3 regions of the Halalkalibacter oceani genome follow, and region 3 is predicted to be linked to each of the others. Evidence: riboswitches for the same ligand, from Rfam matches in the RefSeq annotation. Region 3 holds a riboswitch; each other region holds the start of a gene.

Region 1 (2,269 bases), on a different contig from region 3:
GGGGCAAAAGGGTGTTGCCTGGATGACTATACGAACAAACGGAAAGAGTGGAATCCACCGTTGCTTTTTCTCCCGCAGGAGTCTACGTATAATTCATCCGTTCGACATTCAGGTAAACACATTAGTTATGTCCCACCCCCGCACGGCTTTATTAAGCGGTAATCGCTTCTTCTTCCTCACCCAGTTGAAACGCCTGATGAAGCATCTCAACAGCGAGTACCATATCATCCTCCGAAATGACGACCGAAACCTTCATTTCAGATGTACTTACCATCTTGATGTAGATTTCATTCTGCGCTAACACATCAAACATCGAAGCAGCAACGCCGGGATTCGAAACCATTCCCGCCCCAATAATCGATACTTTCGCCAGGTCCTCTTCTACGTGCAACGAATGAAAGCCCAACTCTGCCTTAGCATTTTCTAAAATTGTCAATGTCTCTTTTAAAGAAGATTGCGTAATTGAAAAGGAAAGATCAACATGCGCCTCATCAGTCTGGTTCTGAATAATGATATCAACATTGATTCCGTTTTCGGAGAGGGCTTGGAAAACTTTCGCCAGCGTGTCGATCCTGCTTGGCAGACCGGCCATTGTAATTTTTGTTACATCATTTTCAAAGGCAATTCCACGTACAAGTAAGTTTTTTTCCATTGTGATTTCCTCCTCAATTATCGTTCCTGCTTCTTCAACCATACTGGACGCCACTAGCAAAGGCATTTGATAATTCTTGGCACATTCAACCGCACGCGGATGGAGAACGCCGGCCCCGAGATTAGCCATTTCCAGCATTTCATCATAGGAAATGGACTGGAGTTTGCGCGCTTGCGGGACATAGCGCGGATCCGTTGTAAACACCCCTGTCACATCGGTATAAATCTCACAGCGATCCGCTGAAAGCGCCGCTGCCAGCGCGACGGCTGTCGTGTCCGAACCGCCGCGGCCGAGCGTCGTGATGTCATTCTTCGAGCTTTTTCCCTGAAAGCCGGCGACGATCACCACTTTTCCTTTTTCCAGCTCCGCTTCCATTCGTTCTGTTTCAATCGAGACAATCCGCGCATTGCCGTGATTGTCCTCCGTTTCAATTCCAGCCTGCCAGCCCGTGAACGAGATCGCCTCCACACCACGTTCCGCCAAAGCGAGCGCCAGAAGCGCGATCGTAACCTGTTCCCCTGTTGAAAGCAACATATCCATTTCACGTTTACTCGGGCTTTCCGTCAGTTGTCCGGCAAGCCGGACGAGTTCATCGGTCGATTTGCCCATTGCTGAGACGACAACGACGACCTGCTGATCTTCGCCAGCTGCTTTTTCGATCCTTGAGGCGACATGGCGGATTCGTTCCACTGAACCAACCGATGTTCCTCCATATTTCTGTACAATTCGTTTCATCCTGTTCATCCTCTCCAACTCACTCCGTTCAGTGGGAACGCAAAAAAGCAACAATAAGGAAAACTCCTCACTGTTGCCTGTCATACCAGTCCGGTACCACACTGCTCCCTGTTTCTCGCGTGAGATAGTTCTCCACATATCCTTTGGGTTTGATATGTGACAGCCCTATGCTTCTTCAACATAGGTCCAGCATAGAAAAACATGAGCCTTTTCTACACTTCGGCGAATTCCCCTTTCCCAATCTCCTCATCGGTCCTCATAAACCTTAGAGTGGTACTGATGGTTTTCGCTCCTCTACCATCACTTCACTATTGAAGTGCGGCATCTATTTAATTGCTATCCATTCTAGCAAAGGTTTTCTAGGATTGCAAGCACAACCTGCTACTCCTCTTTCAGCGCCTCGAGTATCGCCTCTGCTGTCTTTTCCGGAATCGCCAGCTGCCTCAGTTCTTCAATCGATGCCTCTTTTATTTTCTTAATTGAGCCGAAATGCTTAAGCAGGCTGCGCTTTCGCTTCTCGCCGACGCCTGGAATATCGTCCAATGCCGACTGGAAAAACGTTTTTGAACGCGTCTGCCGGTGAAACGTAATCGCAAAACGATGCACTTCGTCCTGAATGCGCTGTAATAAATAAAATTCATGACTGTCCCGCTTCAACGGAACCTCCACCGGAGGATCACCGAGCAAAAGCTGAGACGTCCGATGCTTATCATCCTTTGCCAGTCCACATACTTTAATCGATAAACCGAGCTCGTCCTCAATTACTTCCTGAGCCGCGGCAATTTGTCCCTTTCCCCCGTCTATCACAATCAAGTCGGGCAAAGGCAGCGACTCCTTCAGCAGGCGCACGTACCGGCGGCGAATCACTTCACGCATTGAGCC
Region 2 (2,269 bases), on a different contig from region 3:
GTTCGCTCAAAAACCGACATCTGTTTGTCGTATATCGATGGAATTGCTGATCCTGATTTAGTGGAGATAGTCAGGAAGGAGCTTGAGGCAATTAATTTAGATGGCTTGACGATGGCCGACAAAATTGTCGAGGAATATATTGTCAAACAGGGGATGAACCCCTTTCCTCTTGTCCGCTACACTGAGCGTCCAGATGTCGCGGCAACACATTTGCTGGAAGGGCATATTTTAATCATTGTCGATGCCTCGCCGAGTGTGATTATTACACCAACGACGCTTTTTCATCATGTTCAGCACGCTGAGGAATACCGGCAGGCAGCGTTTATTGGAACATTTCTCCGCTGGACGCGTTTTTTAGGAATCTTTTTTTCCCTTTTTATTTTGCCGTTTTGGCTATTGCTCGTGATTCAGCCGAGTTTGTTGCCGGCGGGACTTGATTTCATCGGGCCGGAGGAGACGAATAACGTGCCGATCGTCGTCCAAATTCTGATTGCTGAGCTAGGAATCGAACTGCTGCGTATGGCGGCGATTCACACACCGTCCCCTTTGGCCACCGCTCTCGGTCTCGTCGCCGCTTTATTGATTGGGGAAATTGCAATCGAGGTCGGCTATTTCACCTCGGAAGTTATTCTGTATGTGTCCCTTGGCGCGATCGGGATTTTCGCAACACCGAGCTATGAGCTTGGCGTTGCGCTGCGGGCGACAAGGATTATGCTCATTATCGTTGTGGCGATCTTTAAAGCGCCGGGCTTTATTATCGGCGGCACGCTGTTTATTCTGTTGCTGGCGATGATTAAAGCGTTTAATAAGCCGTATTTATGGCCGTTTCTTCCATTTGATCCACCGGCCATCTGGCAAATTTTAATCAGGGCGACAGTGCCGTCGGTCCGCTTCCGGCCAAGTATTGTCAATCCTCAGGATCCGATTAAACAACGGTCTGAATAAAGATTGAACTATTTTGTTTGATATGGTAAAGTAATAGCGACTAAATTTCATAAACCTCAAAACAATTGGGGTAGAGGCGCAAGCGGAATCAGTACACTTTTGGAGCGGTGGCAGCGATGAGCAAAGTGGAAAGGTCTATTGCCGAAGCGTGGAATGAGCGCCAACTCATCCATAGCTGGGTCGCTGTTGAAGAAGCAGCGGACTGTCACTGCATGGTGCAGTGGAGAACTATTCTGGTGTTAGGAATTGACCCTTTTAACAGCTAGTGTAGTCGCATTAGCTGTTTTCTTTATAGGATGATGAAGGAGAGGACGAGTATGTATTTACATGGGACGAGCACGATTAACGATCAGGGACATCTTGAAATTGGCGGAGTTGACACGACTGCCTTAGCGCGCGATTATGGCACGCCGCTCTTTATTTATGATGTTGCTCTTATCCGGAAACGGGCCGCCAGCTTTCAACAGGCGTTTATCGAGGAACAGGTGCCTTATCAGGTCGCCTATGCGAGCAAAGCGTTCAGCTGTATTGCGATGTTCCAGCTTGCCGATGAGCTTGGGCTGAGCCTTGATGTCGTTTCGGGCGGGGAGCTGTATACGGCAATCCAGTCCGGTTTTCCGATGGAAAGAGTCCATTTTCATGGCAATAACAAAAGTCTCATGGAACTGGAAATGGCGGTCGAAGCCCAAATTGGCTGCATCGTTGTCGATAATTTTTATGAATTGGGCGAGTTAAGCCGGATTTGCGCTGAACGGAATGTGCAGATGAGTATTTTGCTGCGGATCACCCCGGGCGTTGAGGCGCATACTCATGATTATATTTCCACCGGACAGGAGGATTCCAAATTTGGCTTTGATCTGATTAGCGGCCAGGTGCATCAGGCTGTTGAAGTCGCTCAGGCTGACGGGAATCTGCGCCTGCTCGGTGTTCACAGTCATATCGGCTCACAAATCTTTGAAACTACCGGGTTTGTGATGGCGGTTGAAAAAATGTTTGAACTGATTAAGCATTGGCGGGAAGTGTTTGATTTCACACCACAGGTGTTAAATTTGGGTGGAGGCTTCGGCATTCGCTATATTGAAGGAGATACGCCGCTTCCTGCTGAAGAATACGTCCAGAAGATGATCGAGGTAGTCAAGCGTCAGGCGGCGGAAATTGAGATGGATATGCCCGAAATCTGGATCGAACCGGGCCGATCGCTTGTCGGGGATGCCGGTACGACGCTTTATTCAGTCGGTTCAAAGAAGCATATTCCTAATGTACGCGACTATTTGGCGGTTGACGGCGGAATGAGCGATAACCTCAGACCGGCGCTCTATCAGGC
Region 3 (2,269 bases):
AAGGGGCCTTCCAAGCCACGGACACGCGCTACTCCATAGCCGCTGAATCCTTCCTCACGATTAGAATTCGCTCCCATTACAGACTTTTGTTCTACTTGACATCCTCCACAAAAAAGAATGCCCATTATAAGGATGATCGAAATGATTTTTTTCATTGGTACCTCCCTTCTTTTTGTTTAGTTTACGACATTCTTTTTATTTCACTCTTGCAATATTCAACAGGAATGGTGCAACACTCCACAGAGAAAAGTGTCGAACTTTCGGGGATTTTCATTTTTTCTGACTACTTTCGTGGAATTGCTTTTTTATTTACAAAAACCGGGTATAATGTAGCATTGTGATAGATAAAAACAATGTGCATTTTGCAAAATATAAGATGGAGTGAAGCAATGTATTATTTAAAAATCGAACAGAAAAGGGAACAAATGTTGACACTTGCCAAAACATACGGATTGACCGCCGACGTCACCGTACAGTGCAGCCAGGAGCTTGACAAGCTGCTCAACCAATTGCAGGCGAAAATGGTGCCTTTCTTAATGAAATAATCGGACAGATGGGTGATCCGAGCAACCTGTGTTTTCCTTTGAATCACCTTCATCTTGACCAGAAGCGGCGCAACGGCTTTGATCAATCTTTTTACGAAATAATTGAAATTCGCCCTAAAGTATTGCAATTATTAGCAGCATCTGTTAAGGTAGACACAAATTCATGTAAGAACTTACTTCATACGCTGAAGTGAGGGTAGAGGCGCAAATGCCATAAGTAAGCTTGTCGAGGAGTATGAGCTCTGAAGAAGCAAGTCGAAAGGGGAATTTGCCGAAGTTAACGGAAGCTCATAGTCCGTTGGCTGGGACTGTATTGAATAAATACAGGACTGTCATATAGCGTTTGCTATATGGAGGGCTATCTCACACATTGATTTGGTCTAGCGTCGTTTATGTACTGACGTACAGCTAGCCTGCAACAATGAGTCGAGAGCTCGTTGTTGTTTTTTTGTGCCTCCCAAAGTAGCCCAAACAACGTATGTAAACTTTTTAGAATTGAGGGTGAATAAGGATGAATTTCGGACGTATTCTAACAGCAATGGTGACACCGTTTAATCAGCATGGACAAGTTGATGTTGAAGCAACAAAGGAGCTTGTCGCCCATTTAATCTCAAATGGCTCAGACGCATTGGTCGTTGGTGGAACAACTGGTGAATCGCCAACTTTATCAACAGAGGAAAAATGCTTATTGTTTGAAACGGTTGTAAAAGCAGCAGACGGTAAGGTTCCGGTTATTGCCGGTACAGGTTCGAATAATACACAGGCTTCCATCGAGCTGACGCAAAAAGCTGAAAAGCTCGGTGTAGATGGCATTATGCTTGTCGTTCCTTATTATAATAAGCCTTCACAGGAAGGGATCTTTGCCCATTTCAGCACGATCGCCCGGTCTACAAAGCTTCCGGTGATGTTATATAACATCCCTGGCCGCAGTGCAGTGACGATGTCGGTTGAAACAACCTTGCGTCTTGCCCAGATTCCGAACATCGTGGCGACGAAAGAAGCAAGCGCTGATTTAGAAGCAATGGCGGCGATTATTGAAGGTGCGCCAGACGGCTTCTCTCTATATAGTGGAGATGACAGCCTGACATTGCCGATTCTTTCCATCGGCGGCATTGGCGTCGTTTCAGTCGCCTCGCACATTATCGGTAACGAAATGCAGCAAATGGTCCGCAATTTTCAGGCAGGACAGGTTCAAGCAGCTGCCCTGCAGCATCGCCAGCTTCTCCCTGTAATGAAATCGCTGTTTATGGCGCCGAACCCGACTCCGGTAAAGGCTGCCCTCGAAATGCAGGGGATTAAAGCCGGCCCTGTCCGCTTACCGCTTGTGCCGCTCTCCGCAGAACAGCAACAGCAGCTGAAAAGCGTGATCACACCGACGATGAATTTCTTTGTAAGTTAAATGAAAGTGAACAGATCAAATAGCTGAAGGGGTGTATCAAAAGGAAACAGTCCTTTTGATACACCCCTTTTAGCGCAAATCCTTCATCTCGACAAAATCCATGTCTGTAAAGGTATAATTTTCACCAGCCATCGCCCATATAAACGTATAATTGTTCGTGCCTACACCCGAATGAATCGACCAGGGAGGCGAAATGACTGCTTCCTCATTTTTGACGAGTAAATGCCTCGTCTCTGACGGCTCCCCCATGAAATGGAATACACGCGCATCTTCTTCCATATCAAAATAGAGATAAACCTCATTGCGCCGATCATGCACATGGGCA

Evidence for each region. Region 3 has a riboswitch for lysine ahead of dapA (4-hydroxy-tetrahydrodipicolinate synthase). Riboswitches for the same ligand answer to the same signal wherever they lie in the genome.
Region 1: another riboswitch for lysine. It lies ahead of ABMB67_RS10570 (aspartate kinase); the one in region 3 lies ahead of dapA (4-hydroxy-tetrahydrodipicolinate synthase).
Region 2: another riboswitch for lysine. It lies ahead of lysA (diaminopimelate decarboxylase); the one in region 3 lies ahead of dapA (4-hydroxy-tetrahydrodipicolinate synthase).

The regions. Positions count from the first base shown of each region.
Region 1 is NZ_JBEPKD010000007.1:188,498-190,766, reverse strand. Features, by position in the region: gene ABMB67_RS10570 (aspartate kinase) at 152-1,387, opposite strand; lysine riboswitch at 1,505-1,692, opposite strand; gene uvrC (excinuclease ABC subunit UvrC) at 1,769-2,269, opposite strand, start outside.
Region 2 is NZ_JBEPKD010000005.1:149,761-152,029, reverse strand. Features, by position in the region: gene ABMB67_RS08555 (spore germination protein) at 1-945, shown strand, start outside; lysine riboswitch at 1,009-1,184, shown strand; gene lysA (diaminopimelate decarboxylase) at 1,263-2,269, shown strand, end outside.
Region 3 is NZ_JBEPKD010000001.1:422,484-424,752, forward strand. Features, by position in the region: gene ABMB67_RS02105 (YhcN/YlaJ family sporulation lipoprotein) at 1-155, opposite strand, end outside; gene ABMB67_RS02110 (aspartyl-phosphate phosphatase Spo0E family protein) at 390-545, shown strand; lysine riboswitch at 735-914, shown strand; gene dapA (4-hydroxy-tetrahydrodipicolinate synthase) at 1,057-1,944, shown strand; gene kduI (5-dehydro-4-deoxy-D-glucuronate isomerase) at 2,014-2,269, opposite strand, start outside.